Regions from separate parts of the Paraburkholderia sp. GW821-FHT02A12 genome, predicted to be linked through region 2. Evidence: riboswitches for the same ligand, from Rfam matches in the RefSeq annotation. Region 2 holds a riboswitch; the other holds the start of a gene.
What was found. A riboswitch is a leader RNA that binds a small molecule or an ion and turns the genes downstream of it on or off. The one in region 2 is predicted to bind thiamine pyrophosphate.

Region 1: another riboswitch for thiamine pyrophosphate. It lies ahead of AC07WT_RS19320 (FAD-dependent oxidoreductase); the one in region 2 lies ahead of thiC (phosphomethylpyrimidine synthase ThiC).

The regions. Positions count from the first base shown of each region.
Region 1 is NZ_JBWKWA010000001.1:4,186,096-4,193,818, forward strand. It holds gene mlaE (lipid asymmetry maintenance ABC transporter permease subunit MlaE) at 1-677, opposite strand, end outside; gene AC07WT_RS19300 (ABC transporter ATP-binding protein) at 674-1,495, opposite strand; gene thiE (thiamine phosphate synthase) at 1,590-2,693, opposite strand; gene AC07WT_RS19310 (thiazole synthase) at 2,690-3,505, opposite strand; gene thiS (sulfur carrier protein ThiS) at 3,543-3,740, opposite strand; gene AC07WT_RS19320 (FAD-dependent oxidoreductase) at 3,810-4,940, opposite strand; TPP riboswitch at 5,164-5,288, opposite strand; gene AC07WT_RS19325 (ABC transporter ATP-binding protein/permease) at 5,755-7,506, shown strand; partial or broken gene AC07WT_RS19330 (SDR family NAD(P)-dependent oxidoreductase) at 7,503-7,682, shown strand.
Region 2 is NZ_JBWKWA010000001.1:1,364,111-1,371,833, forward strand. It holds gene AC07WT_RS06025 (L-lactate permease) at 1-6, opposite strand, end outside; gene AC07WT_RS06030 (hypothetical protein) at 206-658, opposite strand; gene AC07WT_RS06035 (YMGG-like glycine zipper-containing protein) at 875-1,087, opposite strand; gene thiC (phosphomethylpyrimidine synthase ThiC) at 1,394-3,325, opposite strand; TPP riboswitch at 3,570-3,688, opposite strand; gene AC07WT_RS06045 (GreA/GreB family elongation factor) at 3,877-4,287, opposite strand; gene AC07WT_RS06050 (hypothetical protein) at 4,816-5,292, shown strand; gene AC07WT_RS06055 (hypothetical protein) at 6,222-6,464, opposite strand; gene AC07WT_RS06060 (DUF1223 domain-containing protein) at 6,491-7,318, shown strand; gene AC07WT_RS06065 (cytochrome b/b6 domain-containing protein) at 7,432-7,723, shown strand, end outside.

The DNA.
Region 1 (7,723 bases), 2.8 Mb from region 2:
CCTTCCGGCGTCGGCTTGGCTTCGTAGCCTTGAAACAGCGCCACGAACGTCACCGCGAGGCCGAACACCACGCTCTTGACGACCCCGGCGCCGACGTCGCGCCAGACATCGACGCCGCCTTGCATCTGCGACCAGAACGCGCCGGCATCGACGCCGATCAGCAGCACGCCCACCACATAACCGCCCAGCACGCCGACCGCGCTGAAAATCGCGGCCAGAACCGGCATTGAAATAATGCCCGCCCACATGCGCGGTGCGACCACGACCTTGACCGGGTCCACCGCCATCATTTCCATCGCGGTGAGCTGCTCGCCCGCCTTCATCAAGCCGATCTCGGCGGTGAGCGACGTGCCGGCGCGTCCCGCGAACAGCAGCGCGGTCACCACCGGCCCGAGTTCGCGCACCAGCGACAGCGCGACCAGCAGCCCGAGCGCCTGTTCGGAGCCGTAGCGGTTCAGCGTGTAATAGCCCTGCAAGCCGAGCACGAAGCCGACGAACAGGCCCGACACCGCGATGATCACCAGCGAATAATTGCCGACGAAGTGGATCTGCTTTGTGACAAGGCGCGGACGCCGCAGCAAGGGGAAAAACTCGAGCACCAGCCGGAAGAAAAAGCGCGTGGCGTAGCCGGCCGTTCCCAGCCCGTCGAGCACCGAGCGGCCGAGTGAGCTGATCATGACTGGCCTCCGCCGATGCCGAAATCCGCCGCGAGCGGCGTCTGGCTGGGATAGTGGAATTTGAACGGGCCGTCCGGCGCGCCGTCGATGAACTGGCGCACCGTAGGATCGGTCGACGCACGCAGTTCAGCCGGCGAGCCTTCGGCGAGAACGCCGCCGTTGGCGAGGAAATACACGTAATCGGCGATCGCAAACGACTCGGGCACGTCGTGCGTGACCAGGATCGACGTTGCGCCAAGTGCCTGATTCAGCGTGCGAATCAGATTCGCGGTGATGCCGAGCGAGATCGGATCGAGGCCGGCGAACGGCTCGTCGTACATCATCAGTTCGGGATCGAGGGCAATCGCGCGAGCCAACGCCACGCGCCGCGCCATACCGCCGGAAATCTCCGACGGCAGCAGATCGCGCGCGCCGCGCAAGCCTACTGCGTTGAGCTTCATCAACACGAGGTCGCGGATCAGTTCTTCGGGGATCTCGGTATGCTCACGCAGCGCGAAAGCAACGTTGCCGAACACCGACATGTCGGTAAACAGCGCGCCGAACTGGAACAGCATGCCCATCTTGCGGCGCAGCGCGTAGAGACCTTCCCGCGTTTGCTGGCCGACGTCCTGGCCGTGAAACAGCACCTGGCCGCGCTGGGCGCGCACCAGACCGCCGATCAGGCGCAGCACCGTGGTCTTGCCGCAACCCGAGCCGCCCATGACCGCGACCACCTGGCCGCGCTTGAAGCGCAGATTCAGGTTCGACAGGACGAGCCGGTCGCCATAGCCGAAGTCGACGTCGCGCAGCTCGAGTAAGGTCTCGGGAGAGGAAGACACGAAACTGACAGTCCTTTTACACGGAAGGCCGAATTATAGGGCCATCATGCAAAAGCTGCCGTGAGGTGCCCTGTCCCTTTACTCAAGTTGACGATTATTGCGTAAACGCGTGTTGCAGCGCAGAAACGGCGGCAGCGGGATCCGCCGCTTCCGTCACCGCCCGCACCACCGCTGCGCAGCCCACGCCGGTTGCCAGCACGTCCGGCAGCACTTGCAGATCGATTCCGCCGATTGCCACCAGTGGCACGACGCCGTCGAGCAGCCGCACGTAACGCGCGAGGCGCCGCAGGCCCTGCGGCGCGGTGGGCATGACCTTGGTGGTGGTGGGGAACACCGCGCCCAGTGCAATATAGCTTGGCCGGAAATGCAGCGCGGTCAGAATCTCGTAGAAACCGTGAGTGGACAAACCGAGCCGGACGCCTGCGGAGGCCAGCGCCTCGAGATCAGCCGTATGCACGTCTTCCTGGCCAAGGTGGACGCCATAGGCGCCCGCTTCCAGCGCGGCTTGCCAGTGATCGTTGATGAAAACCTGGGCGCCGTGCTCGCGGCCGACGGCGACGCAACGGGCGATTTCGCGCTTCAGCTCATCGGCGGGTTCGGCCGATTTGCGGCGCAGCTGAACGGTTTTCACGCCGAAGCCCATTACCCGTTCGACCCATTCCGCGGTCGGCAGCACCGGATACAGACCCAGCCGGTCCGGGCAGCGCGCGAAGGCTTGCGCCGGCGCGTCCGGCAAACCGGCGATACGCGGAAAGCGCGCGAGGTCGGCCGGAAAGGCGTCGTCGGCGCGGGTTTCGTCGCCGTCGCGCCAGGCCAGAGCCAGCACCAGCGCGTCGTGCGGATCGAAACCGCAGTCCAGGAACGTGGCCAGCGCGGCGATCCAGTCTTCCGCCAGATGGCCCTCCAGCCGGTATTTCTCGCCGCCCAGATGCAGCGTCGCGCGGTTCTCGGCGGCTTCGATCACGCCCGCCCCCTGCACCAGCCAGCGCGCCACCTGTTCGCCATGCTGCTGCGCGTCAGCGACGATGATCAGATCGCCGCCGTTCGGCTCGTCCGGCGCGGTCAGGCAGATGCGCCACGGCGCATGCGTCGGCGGCCAGTCGCCCAGACGGGCGCGGATGCGCTCGGCGGCTTCGGTGAGTTCGTCGGCGGGCGGCCAGAAGAGGTCGCGGTCTTGCAAAGCCAAAGTCTGCGTCATGCGGCGCTCCCGTCTTGATGCCAGAACGGCATGCCGACCACCGGCGTGCTCGCGTGCGCGCTTTCGCGCTCGGCCATCGGCCCTGCCAGAAAGGCCTGGCGGCCCGCTTCGACGCCCAGTGCGAAGGCGCGCGCCATCGCGTCAGGATGCGTTGCCTGCGATACCGCCGTATTCAGCAGCACACCGTCGAAACCCCACTCCATCACCTGCGCGGCATGCGACGGCACGCCGAGCCCCGCGTCGACGATCAGCGGCACATCCGGCAGCCGCTCGCGCAGCACGCGCAGGCCGTACGGGTTGATCACGCCCTTGCCGGTGCCGATCGGCGCGCCCCACGGCATCAGCGCTTCGCAGCCCGCATCCAGCAGACGGCGGCCGATCACCAGATCCTCGGTGCAATACGGCAAGACCTTGAAGCCGTCCTTGACGAGCTGCGCGGCCGCTTCGATCAGGCCGACCGGATCGGGCTGCAACGTGTAGTCGTCGCCGATCAGTTCGAGCTTGATCCACTCGGTTTCGAAAATTTCGCGCGCCATGTGCGCAGTCGTCACCGCCTCGCCGACGGTCAGGCAGCCGGCCGTATTCGGCAGCAGCGGCACGCCGTGGCGCTTGAGCAGATCGAAGAAGCCGGCTTCGGCGCCGCCCTCGTTCATCTGCCGGCGCAGCGCGACGGTCACCATGCCGGGGTGCGCGGCGTCGATCGAATCGGACAGCGATTGCAGCGACGGATAGCGCGAGGTGCCGAGCAGCACGCGGCTCGCGAAGGTTTCGCCGTACAGCGTGAGCGCGTCGGCGGACTGGGGGGAGGTCATTTGCATAATCCTTGTCTCCGGCCATGCGCGGCGGCGCTCAGCCGCCTGCCACGGGTTGCACGACATCGAGCTTGTCGCCGGGCTGCAGCGCGCGCGCCACATGCTGGGTGCGCGCGACGAAATCGCCGTTCAGCGCGACCGCGAACGGCGGACGCGCGCCGTACGCGGCGAGCGCATCGGCGACGGTCGCGCCTTCGGGCAGCGACAACGGCTTCTGGTTGATATGAATGTCCATGGTGTGCGATTACGGTTCAATCGATGGCGGCAGCGGTCTCGCGTGCGCGTGCAAGAAAACGCGCAACGCTCATGCTGGCTCCCGCGTGGAATCCAGTTGAAACAGCTCGCTCCAGCGCGCCGCGCGTTGCCAGTCGGCGAAGGCGTCGGCATCGCCGATGCGGCCGTCGAGCAGCGCCGCGGCGAAGCGCACCGCTTCGTCGGCGACTTCGGGCACGATCATGTAGCCGTGCCGGTACAGGCCGTTCACGCGCAAGGTCTGCGCGCCGTCCCACAGCAAGGCCGGACGGTGGTCCGGCAAAGTCGGGCGGCACTGCGAATTCAGTTCGAGGATGCGTGCCTCGCCGAAGCCGGGATGCACGGAAAATGCCGCGCTCAGCAGTTCGAGCGCCGAGCGCACGCTGACCGGCGACATGTCCTCGCCTTCCACCTCGGTCGCGCCGATCACGTAGAGATCGTCCTGCTTCGGCGCGATATAGAGCGGATAGCGCGGATGCAGCAGGCGCACCGGGCGCGTCAGGTTGATACCGGGCGCATGCACGCGCGCGACTTCACCGCGAATGCCGCGCAATGTGGGCAGAACCGCCTTCGCGCCAAGACCGCGGCAATCGATCGTGACGCGCGCGGGCGGCAGCGCATGATCGTCGACGGGCGTGTTCCAGTGCGTTTCGACGCCGCGCCCGGCGAGGCCCGCTGCCAACGCGGATAACACCTGACGGTTATCCAGCTGCCCCTCGCGCGGCAGCAGCCAGCCCTGATTGAAGCGGCCCGCCAACGCCGGTTCAGCGGCGCCGACCTGTGCGCCGGCGAGCGTCACGAAGCCGCCGTCGAGCAGCTCGGCGGGCGCATTCGCGCGCACCCGGCGTTCGAACAACGGCGCTTCGGTGCGGTCGGCGTGATGCCATACGACCAGCGTGCCGTTGCGCTGGAAAAAAACTGGTTCGGGCAACTCGGCCAGCACGCGCGGCCAGGTTTCGAGCGAACTCGCGCCCAGCCGCGTAATCAGCGACTCGGCGCTGGCGGCCTCGGCAAGCGGCGCGAGCATCGCAGCGGCGACCCACGCGGCGGCCTGCGAACCGGTGGCGTCGCCACGCTCATAGAGCGCCACGCGATGCCCCTCACCGGCCAGGCGCCACGCAACGAGGCGCCCGCACAGGCCGCCGCCGAGTACCGCGAAGTCGGGTTGTGCAGGACGGCTCATCGTGCGCGCTCCCGATTACAGCGACGGCAAGCAAGGCTAAAGCAGAACGGCACGCAAACGCTCGCGTGGCGAAGAGCAAAACTCATGTCTGAAGAATAGGCGGTCATCGAGTCCTTTCCGTACGGCAACAAGCGCACGTACCCAGGACGAAACCGGCGGGTAAGGCCGGCCGGACAACACGCGCGTCTCAATGACGGACGCCGCCCGGCGGGGAATGGAAGACTGGCTGCTTCCGGAAACTTCCCGCGCCGGTATTACCCGGATCGGGTGCAAAGGGTCTCTCTCAGCCTCGCCGCCGCTGCATGGACATCCATGCAACTCGTGCGCGAAGCACCCCTGTTTCGTCGAAGGTCATTAGACCATAAAAGGCTCAGCGCCCGCAAACCAGCGGGACGTGCGATCGCCCGCGGTTGATTCGGCACCATCTATCGATTCATCAATACGACCGCACACGCCGCTCTGGCACAATGCCGGGATCGGATGCCGCAGGAGCCTGGCGTCGGCGGCACGCCCTGGCAGACCGCTCAGTCAGGCGGTCAGCCAGCCGCTGTCGGCCGCTCAGATGGCAGCTCAATCAGTTGCCTGGTCGGCCGCGCGAAGGCGGCATCGAGGCGGCTCCCCAAGGCGGAAATTAATTTCCGCTTAAGGGGGTCGAGCCAGAATCGAACGCTCACCCGGGCGTGCGTTCGTCGAGCACGACGCCCGGGCATGCACCGCAAACCCGCCGTGGGTCAGCCCGATACGGGTCCGCTCCACATGGGCCGGCCTGAGATGGGCCAGCCCGCAATGGGCCAGCACTACCATCAGGATGCTCATGACAATGAATACCTCTGCCAGCCCCGCGCTGCCGCCGGACGAAAAAGTCTCCGCCTGGAGCCTGATCAAGCCTTACTGGGTCTCCGAAGAACGAAAAACGGCGTGGGGGCTGCTCGTCGCGATCATCGTGATGAATCTGCTCGTCGTGTGGATCAACGTGCGCCTGAATCGCTGGAGCGCCGACTTCTACAACGCGCTGCAAACCAAGAACGTGCACGATTTCCCGCACCTGCTGATGGTGTTCTCGGGGCTCGCGTTCGGCTTCATCATCCTCGCGGTGTACGGCCGCTATCTGCGCCAGATGCTCGGCTTCCGCTGGCGCCAGTGGCTGACCACGCGCTATCTGAACGAATGGCTGCATGACAGCGCCTTCTACCGGATCGAACGCGACCGTCTTGCCGACAACCCCGACCAGCGGATCAGCGACGACCTGCAATCGTTCGCCACCAGCACGCTGACGCTGACGCTCGATCTGCTGTCCACCGTCGTCACGCTGGTGTCGTTCATCACGATCCTGTGGTCGCTGGCCGGCGCGCTGACCGTCTCGCTCGGCGGCATGCCGATTCAGATTCCGGGCTACATGGTGTGGGCCGCGGCGCTCTACGCGGTGGCCGGTTCGCTGATTATCCAGAAGGTCGGCCATCCGCTCGTGTCGATCAATTACCAGGCGCAGAAGGTCGAGGCGGATTTCCGCTTCGGCCTGATCCGTCTGCGTGAAAACGCCGAGCAGATCGCTTTCTACAACGGCATGGAAACCGAGAAGACGAACGCGAACACGCTGTTCGGCCGCATCCGCGGCAACTGGTGGCAGGTGATGAAGTACACCAAGCGGCTCACCTTCGTGCTGAGCTTCTATGGCCAGATCGCGATCATCTTTCCGTTGGTGGTCGCCGCGCCGCGCTACTTCGCGGGAGCCTTCACGTTCGGCGTGCTGATGCAGATTTCGAGCGCATTTGGCACCGTCAGCGATTCGTTTTCGTGGTTCATCAACAGTTACGGCACCCTGGTCGAATGGCGCGCTACCGTGAACCGGTTGCGTGAATTCAAGCGCGTCGTGCACGCGCCGCGCCTGAAGGAATCAGTGTCGCCGGCTACCGCGCATGGCGGCATCAACCTGCATTTCGTCGACGACGACAAGCTCTCCACCGACGGCCTCAAACTCGCGCTGCCGAACGGCAACCCGCTGTCGCGCATTCGCGATATCGCGATTCAGCCGGGCTCGCGCTGGCTGGTGCGCGGTCCGTCCGGCTCGGGCAAGAGCACGCTGATGCGCGCGCTCGCGGGCCTCTGGCCGTTCGGCGACGGCTCGATCGACGCGCCGGTCAACGCGCGCATGATGTTCATCCCGCAAGTCAGCTACATGCCGATCGGCACGCTGAAAGCGGCGCTCACCTACCCGTCCCCTGCCGATACCTATACCGACGACGAATGCCGTGAAGCGCTGCGCGTCTGTCATCTGTCGGAGTACGCAGACCGCTTGCAGGAATCGGGACACTGGACGCGGATTCTGTCGCCGGGCGAGCAACAACGTTTGGCCGCTGCGCGCGTGCTGCTGCACAAGCCCGACTACCTGTTCCTCGACGAAGCGACCAGTGCGCTCGACGCAGAAAACGAAGCGCGTCTTTATCACCTGTTCACCGAGCGGCTGCCGAAGGCCGCGATCGTCAGCGTCGCGCATCGCGAATCGCTGGCGGCCTACCACGGGGAAACGCTCGACGTCGAGCGTTCTGACGAACCCGTCGCGGCATGAGCGGCGCTGAATTCGAACGCGTCGTGCTGATCACCGGAGCCGGCTCGGGCATCGGTGCGGCACTGGCCCGACGCATTGCCGCGCGGCGCACGGCGTTGATGCTGCATGCACGCGGCGCCGACAACGAAGCGCGCCAACGGCTCGCCCAGGTCGCCAACGCGGGCCACGCGCGCGGCCATCGCATGTCGCAAAGCAACCCGCCGCAAGATCCGGAAAC
Region 2 (7,723 bases):
AAACATCGCGTCTCCTTCGTTGTTATTCGAACTCGACGCGGGACTACGCACTACCGGGCGCGTCGCTCTGGTGTGACGGATGGGCGTCGGCGGCGCGTGTGAAATGCGCCGGGGCGCTTATTTAAACGGGTACTGCGTGCGGCAATCCCAAGCATAGAGCCCGGGCGCGGCGCGTCAAGAAGGGAAACTACCGGCGAAGCGCGCTTCAGTGATGGCGGCCGTGGCCACCCCACCAATAGCCGAAGCCGATCGACAGGGACGGCCCATACCAGCCGGGATAGCCGTAGTAAGCCGGATACACGGGCGGCGGATAGTAGGCGGGGTAGACCGGCGCGACGTAGACGGGTGGCGGTTGGGCGACCACGTAGGCCGGCGGCGCGTACTGCGAATCGGCTTGCGCCTGCTGTGCAGATTGAGCCTGTTGTTGTGCGGTCGAACCGTTGGGTCCAACCGGTACTTCGCGCTGAGCCGCATCGGCTGGCACGGTAGCGTAGTACGGGTAATAGGCCGGATAGTAGCCGTATGGGTAATAGCACCCGGACAGCGTGAGAATGGAAAGCGCGCCGGTCAGCGCAATTCCTGTTTGTGAAATGCGCGGTACGCCGCGGGGGAGCCGCTGGCTCATCGCGCTGAGGGTATTGATGACCCGGGACTTCATGACGCGCTCCTGTTTGCATCGGACGCCCTCATCCGGGTGTCATGCCATGAGCTTACGCCGCGGTCGCCCGCGCAGGATTGCAAAACCGTAACGGCTTATTTCACGTCATTGCACAGCGTGTTCAAAAGCGGTCGGCATCAAGCCGCGGTGCTTGAAGTGCCGCCGTTTCCGGTCGTTCGCGAGCCGCAGCTATGGGCGCGGCTCGCTTCGAGTCGCTTACTTGCCGACCTGATTGCCGATAATGCCGCCGGCTGCTGCGCCGCCGAGAGTCGATAGCGCATTGCCGCCGATCGCGGCACCGGCCACGCCGCCGACACCCGCGCCGATTGCGGTATCGCGTTGCCGCGTAGTCATGCCGTCACACGCCGAAAGACTCGCCACGACAGCGACGATCGCCGCGAACGTACCGATTTGTCGGATCGATTTCATGATGCCTACTCCAGTGGTCAGTGGTTATTCGGAACAGGACACGCTTGCGCCGTCCGTTTATTTGATCTTATCGCCGCAGCCGGTATCCAGATGTGTGCGCTTGTCAGCGGACTGTCGGTTTCGTAATCAAATGTTTCCGATGGAGCAGCATGCGGCGTGCCCGCTCGCGCAGAAACGCTGCAGAAACGCTGCAGCAACGCAAAAGCCCGCCAGGGGCGGGCTTCGACGCTGCAACGCAGTAGTTCCAGATCAGGTAGTTCAGGCGGCCCGGCAGCGGGCGCGCAAAACGCGCCCGCCCTACGAACCTTATTGCCGCTGATAAATCTCGGCGCCTTTCTTCATGAACTCGATCGACTTCACTTCCATGCCTTTCTTCAGCGCTTCGTCGTCGGAGACGCCTTGTTGCGCTGCGAATTCGCGCACGTCCTGGGTGATTTTCATCGAGCAGAAGTGCGGGCCGCACATCGAACAGAAGTGCGCGACCTTGGCCGAATCCTTCGGCAGCGTTTCGTCGTGGAATTCGCGTGCCTTGTCCGGATCGAGACCGAGGTTGAACTGGTCTTCCCAACGGAATTCGAAACGCGCCTTCGACAGCGCATTGTCACGCACCTGCGCGCCCGGATGGCCCTTCGCCAGGTCGGCCGCATGCGCGGCGAGCTTGTAGGTGATGATGCCGGTCTTCACGTCGTCCTTGTTCGGCAAGCCGAGGTGCTCCTTCGGCGTGACGTAGCAGAGCATGGCCGTGCCGAACCAGCCGATCATCGCCGCGCCGATGCCCGACGTGATGTGGTCGTAACCGGGGGCGATATCGGTGGTCAGCGGTCCCAGCGTGTAGAACGGCGCTTCGTCGCACCATTCCAGCTGCAGGTCCATGTTTTCCTTGATCAGTTGCATCGGCACGTGGCCAGGGCCTTCGATCATCGTCTGCACGTCGTGCTTCCATGCGATCTGCGTGAGTTCGCCGAGGGTCTTCAACTCGCCGAGTTGCGCTTCATCGTTCGCATCGTAGATCGAACCGGGGCGCAGGCCGTCGCCCAGCGAAAAGGCTACGTCATACGCCTTCATGATTTCGCAGATGTCTTCGAAGTGCTCGTACAGAAAGCTTTCCTTGTGATGCGCGAGACACCACTTCGCCATGATCGAGCCGCCGCGCGAGACGATGCCGGTCATGCGCTTCGCGGTCAGCGGCACGTATTGCAGACGCACGCCCGCGTGGATCGTGAAGTAGTCGACGCCTTGTTCGGCCTGTTCGATCAGCGTGTCGCGGAAGATTTCCCACGTCAGGTCTTCCGCCTTGCCGTTGACCTTTTCCAGCGCCTGATAGATCGGCACCGTGCCGATCGGCACCGGTGAATTGCGGATGATCCACTCGCGCGTTTCGTGGATGTGCTTGCCGGTGGACAGATCCATCACCGTGTCGCCGCCCCAGCGGATCGCCCACGTCATCTTGTCGACTTCTTCGCCGATCGACGACGTCACCGCCGAGTTGCCGATGTTCGCATTCACCTTCACGAGGAAGTTGCGGCCGATGATCATCGGCTCGCTTTCCGGGTGGTTGATGTTGTTCGGGATGATCGCGCGGCCGCGGGCCACTTCTTCACGCACGAATTCCGGCGTGATTTCCGTGAGGCCGTTCGGACCGAACGCGCTTGCGCCGAACGCCTGGCCCGGATGCTGACGGCCCATCATCGCTGCGAGTTTTTCGCCGTTCGGACCGCTCGTACGCAGGCTTTCCAGATATGCGGCGCGCTGCTGATTCTCGCGAATCGCGATGTATTCCATTTCCGGCGTGATGATGCCTTTCCTCGCGTAGTGCATCTGCGAGACGTTCTTGCCGGCGACGGCGCGGCGCGGCGTGCGGTGCAAGCCCTGGAAGCGCAGTTCGGCGGTGGCCGGATCGGCGGCGCGTTCGCGGCCGTACTGGCTCGTGAGGCCGTCGAGGGCTTCAGTGTCGCCGCGTTCTTCGATCCAGCGTTGACGCAGCGCCGGCAGACCCGCGCGGATGTCGATCTTCGCGTCCGGATCCGAGTAGGGGCCCGACGTGTCGTAGACGAAGACCGGCGGATTCTGCTCGCCGCCGAAGCTATCCGGCGTATCGGCCTGGGAGATTTCGCGCATCGGCACGCGGATATCGAGTCGCGAGCCGGTCACGTAGACCTTGCGGGAATTCGGCAGCGGGGCGACAGCGGCGGCATCGACGTGGGCGTCGGCGGAAAGGAACTTCGGATTGGCGTTCATGCATATCTCCTGTGTCGACCAGAGTTGACGCTTTAGCGTCTTACTCTGGTCCCATGCAATTCGTTGCGGTCGACCGGAGTTGACGCTTTAGCGTCTTACTCTGGTCCCATGCAATTCGTTGCGGTCGACCGGAGTTGACGCTTTAGCGTCTTACTCTGGTCCCATGCAAAGCAATGTGGGGCCGCTAAGCAGGAGACGAGATGAATGTCGTCGGAATTCGCGAGAGATGAAACAGTAGAGCTGGGTGCGAACTCCGTACGCTTCCCTGCGCTGGCATTATCCAGATCAGGTTCAAAGGGTATTTCTCACCCACGCAACACGGACCTCCAACCTCCGTGCGACGCAGGACCCCCGCGTTAGCAGCGCACACGATACACCGGCCGGACGCTGCTTGGCAACCCGTCTAGAAATTTTGGATGGCGGATATAACGCCGCTCAGCCGTGCACTATTCTTAAGTTGATTGGGTCGTCAGACATGATGCGGTGCAACAGCGGCGCGCCGCGAAAGCGCGTTCGGGTTCGCGCCGGTTGGTTGACGCGGGTTGATTGATTTACCGCGTGAAATCGTCGGCGGCTTCGGGCTGAAACAGAATCTTTTCGAGCTTCAGCACTTTTTCCGTGCCGCTTGGCGGCGTGAAGCGGATGCGATCGCCGCGTTTGGCGCCGAGCAAGGCGAGGCCGGCCGGTGAAAACACGTTCAGGCGGCCATGCGCGAAGTCCGCGTCGGGCGGGTAGACGACCGTCCAGGTCATGTGCTCGCCGCTGGTTTCGTCGACTAGCGTGGCTTGTGAATTCATCGTGACGACGTTCGCCGGAATGTCGCGTGACTCGACGATGACGGCGCGTTCCAGCACGTCGCCGAGCATGTCGTGCAACCTGGCGTCGGCGCCGGGTGCGGCGGCGTGCTTTTCAAGACGGGCGACGTCGAGTTCGGTCAGGTAACAGGTTTTGGTCTTTTTCATGACGGGTTCTCCAATTCGATCTGCATGTAAGGGGACAGCGTGCGGATGAGATCGGCCCGGAGCCCGGCGACGTGGCTCCGGCGAAGGGGCGCAGCGTTCAGATCGGGCGCCGGGCGGCGAGAAGCGGGAGCGTTCGGGTCGGCTGGCCGGCGCGCTGCGGCGATACGTTCGCGCGTGCGCAACCGGTCGCGCGGCGGGGGCGCAAGCGGGTGAAGGCACGGTAGATCGGAAAACGCATCGGAATAGCCGGCAGATAAAGGGAGGTTCGGATGAGCGCCGGATGTAGGCGAAAACGGCGCGATCGAAAGGTGAATGTTAGCACGGGCGGGACGCCTCTTTATTCGATGCCGGGCGCGGGTGGCGCGGTGGAGGGTTTTTCGCTGCGATGGGTTTAAGGGCGTTGCGGCCCGTGCCGTTATCCCGTTGGTAGGCGAGAGGTCGCTGTCCGGTGGCGCCGGGCGACCCTTGGGGCGCTGGCGGCGCATTGACAGCGCGATGCGATTTGAGACGGCGTAAGGAGAAGTGCTGATGAAAACGAGAACAGGGCGATTCGGAGCGCTGACCGTGGTGGCCGTGATGGCGACAATGTCTGCTGCGCCGACTATGGCGACGGCTTCAAGTGGCGGGACGATCACTTTCTCCGGAGCGATTGTGGCGCCGCAGTTCGAGATTTCGGCGGCGTCGGCTGCGGGGGCGAGTGTCGGGGCGACTGGCGCGCAGCTCGCGCGGGTGGCTTCTTCAGCGGGGACGGTGACTTTCAATGCACCGTCGGGGGTGGCGTCGGGTGCTGAGGTTGCCTTGCAGGTGAACGGCGGCGCGACGGCGCGTGATGATGCGGTTGCTACGCGGTTTGTCGACGGCTCCGGGCGTGTTTTTGCCGCTGCGCGGGATGGGCATTATCGCGTGGGCCGCGATGGGGGGGTGTTGTCGTTGTCGCTATCTGCGAAGCAGAGGGCGGTGGTGGCCGAGGAGACGCGGGTGACGGTGATTGTTAGTTACGATTGATTTTCTTTTTTTGCCTGCGCGGGGCTTTCTGGTTGTGTTTTTTCCTACGGCAGTGCCTTTCGTTGTTCTGACTTCTTTGGCCTTTCCTTGATTTGATATTGGTCTATTAGCTTTCCCCCTGTGCGGGGGAGCACCTACTTTTCTTTGCCGGCCGCAAAGAAAAGTAGGCAAAAGAAAGCGGCTTCACACCGCAGGTACTAAGCGGGCACCACTGCCATCAACGGGGAGTGGAGGCCACCTGATCTGTGCCAGTGCACCTTCACGCCCCGGTGACAAGGCAGTCATCCGCCCCTTCTCGCGCTGCGCGCTCGCCGGAAAGGTACTTCATCCAACCACCCACTACGTTTGGCGCCTGCGCTTTGCGCAGGGCGTAGCTCGCCATTTCACGCGTGCGCGCCGCGCCGTTACGCCCAGGTTCTGCTCGGTAATCCAGATCTGCACCTCGCCGAGGCGAAGCCGATGGCCCCTGCTCGCGCAAAACGAAGCGGGAGGTTTGGGATGGACCTTGCCGGCGAGCGCGCAGCGCGAGAAGGGGTGGATGACGGCCTTGTCACTGGCGGTAACCAACCACGGTGTGGTCCGGCAGGTTTCCACTACCGGTGGTTGACCGAGGTGCCCGCTTCAGAATTGGCGGTTTGAGCCGCTTTCTTTTGCCTACTTTTCTTTGCGGCGGCAAAGAAAAGTAGGTGCTCCCCCGCACAGGGGGAAAGCTAATAAACCAATACCAAATCAAGGAAAGGCCAAAGAAGTCAGAACAAGGAAAGACCAACGCCGTAGGCAGACAGACATAAGAAGCGCCGCGCAGGCAAAAAATCAAGGAAGACCAACGCCGTAGGCAAACAGACATAAGAAGCGCCGCGCAGGCAAAAAATCAAGGAAAGACCAACGCCGTAGGCAAACAGCCATAAGAAGCGCCGCGCAGGCAAAAATCAAGAAAAGACCACCGCCGCAGGCACACAGAACAATGCCGCCGCCAAAGGCAAAAAAACAACCAAAGACCAGCCCCGTAGGCGAACAAAAATGAGCGCCGCGCAGGCAAACAAAACAAACCACCACAGGCGCACAATGACCAACACCAGCCAAGAAAAAAAGCAAAACCCCCACGCGGAGCGTGCAAAAAAACCAAAAAATATTTCCAACCGGTTGTCATAACCGGCCCCCACCTTCGACAAACGTGCAAATCCAGATGGAGCACGCCATGCAAACTGCACTGACCCGCCGAGCCAACCGGCCCTTTACGCGAGTAATCGCGTTCACCATCGCGTTGGCCACGCTGGCCACCAGCGGCCTGGCAACAGCGGCCACCGCCATGTGCACGTCCCACAGCCCATCTCACCGCGTAGCGCTAGTGGAGCTCTACAGCAGCGAAGGCTGCAACAGCTGCCCTCCAGCCGACAGCTGGCTGAGTCAGTGGAAAAACAGCGGCGCCACCCAAAGCATCGTGCCATTGGCACTACACGTCGACTATTGGAACAGCCTGGGCTGGAGCGACCGCTTCTCGCAGCATCGTTTCACCGAACGTCAGCAAACCCTGGCCGGCGGCCACACAATCTACACGCCCGAAATCTTCATATCAGGCCGCGAGCTGCGCAGCTGGTCGCAGCACGACAGCTTCGCGAGCCGCGTCGGCAAACTCGTAGCCGAACCGGCACAAGCCAACGTCGCCCTGCAACTGAAGCCACAAGCGAAGGGCGCATTCGACGTCGACGCGCAATTCGCCGCCCAAACCCCCGCTTCGGCCAACACGCTAAACGCTTATGTCGCGGTTTATCAAAACGCGCTGACCTCGCAAGTGCGCGCCGGCGAAAACAGCGGCGCAACCCTGCATCACGAAAGAGTGGTGCGGCAATGGATCGGCCCCGTGCCGCTGATAGCCGGCAACGCGCAAATCCATCGCGGCATCCGTATCGACGACGCGGATGTCAACGCCGCCACATCGGCCGACAGCTTCGGCGTAGTCGCCTTCGTCGAGAACGCCGCGACCGGCGACGTACTGCAAGTCGCCGAACTGGCCGCCTGCCATTGATCGCACCAATCGCACCAATCGCACCAATCGCGCCAATCGCACCAATTGCACCAATCGCACCAATCGCACCAATCGCGCCGCGCTCGCCGCGCCACTATTCACGGGAGACTTTCATGGCTACTCCTCACACGCTAAGCAAAGCCGCACCGCCCGCGGCGCCGCTCAGCAGCACGATTCATCCAGTGTGGGTGCGCGTCACGCATTGGCTCAACGCGCTGGCGGCCATCGTGATGATGCTGTCAGGCTGGCGCATCTACGACGCCTCGCCGGTCTTTCCAGGTTTCACCTTTCCGCCCGCGATTACCCTCGGCGGCTGGCTCGGCGGCGCGCTGCAATGGCACTTCGCGGCGATGTGGCTGCTGGTCTTCAACGGCCTTGTGTATCTCACGCTGAATCTGCTCAGCG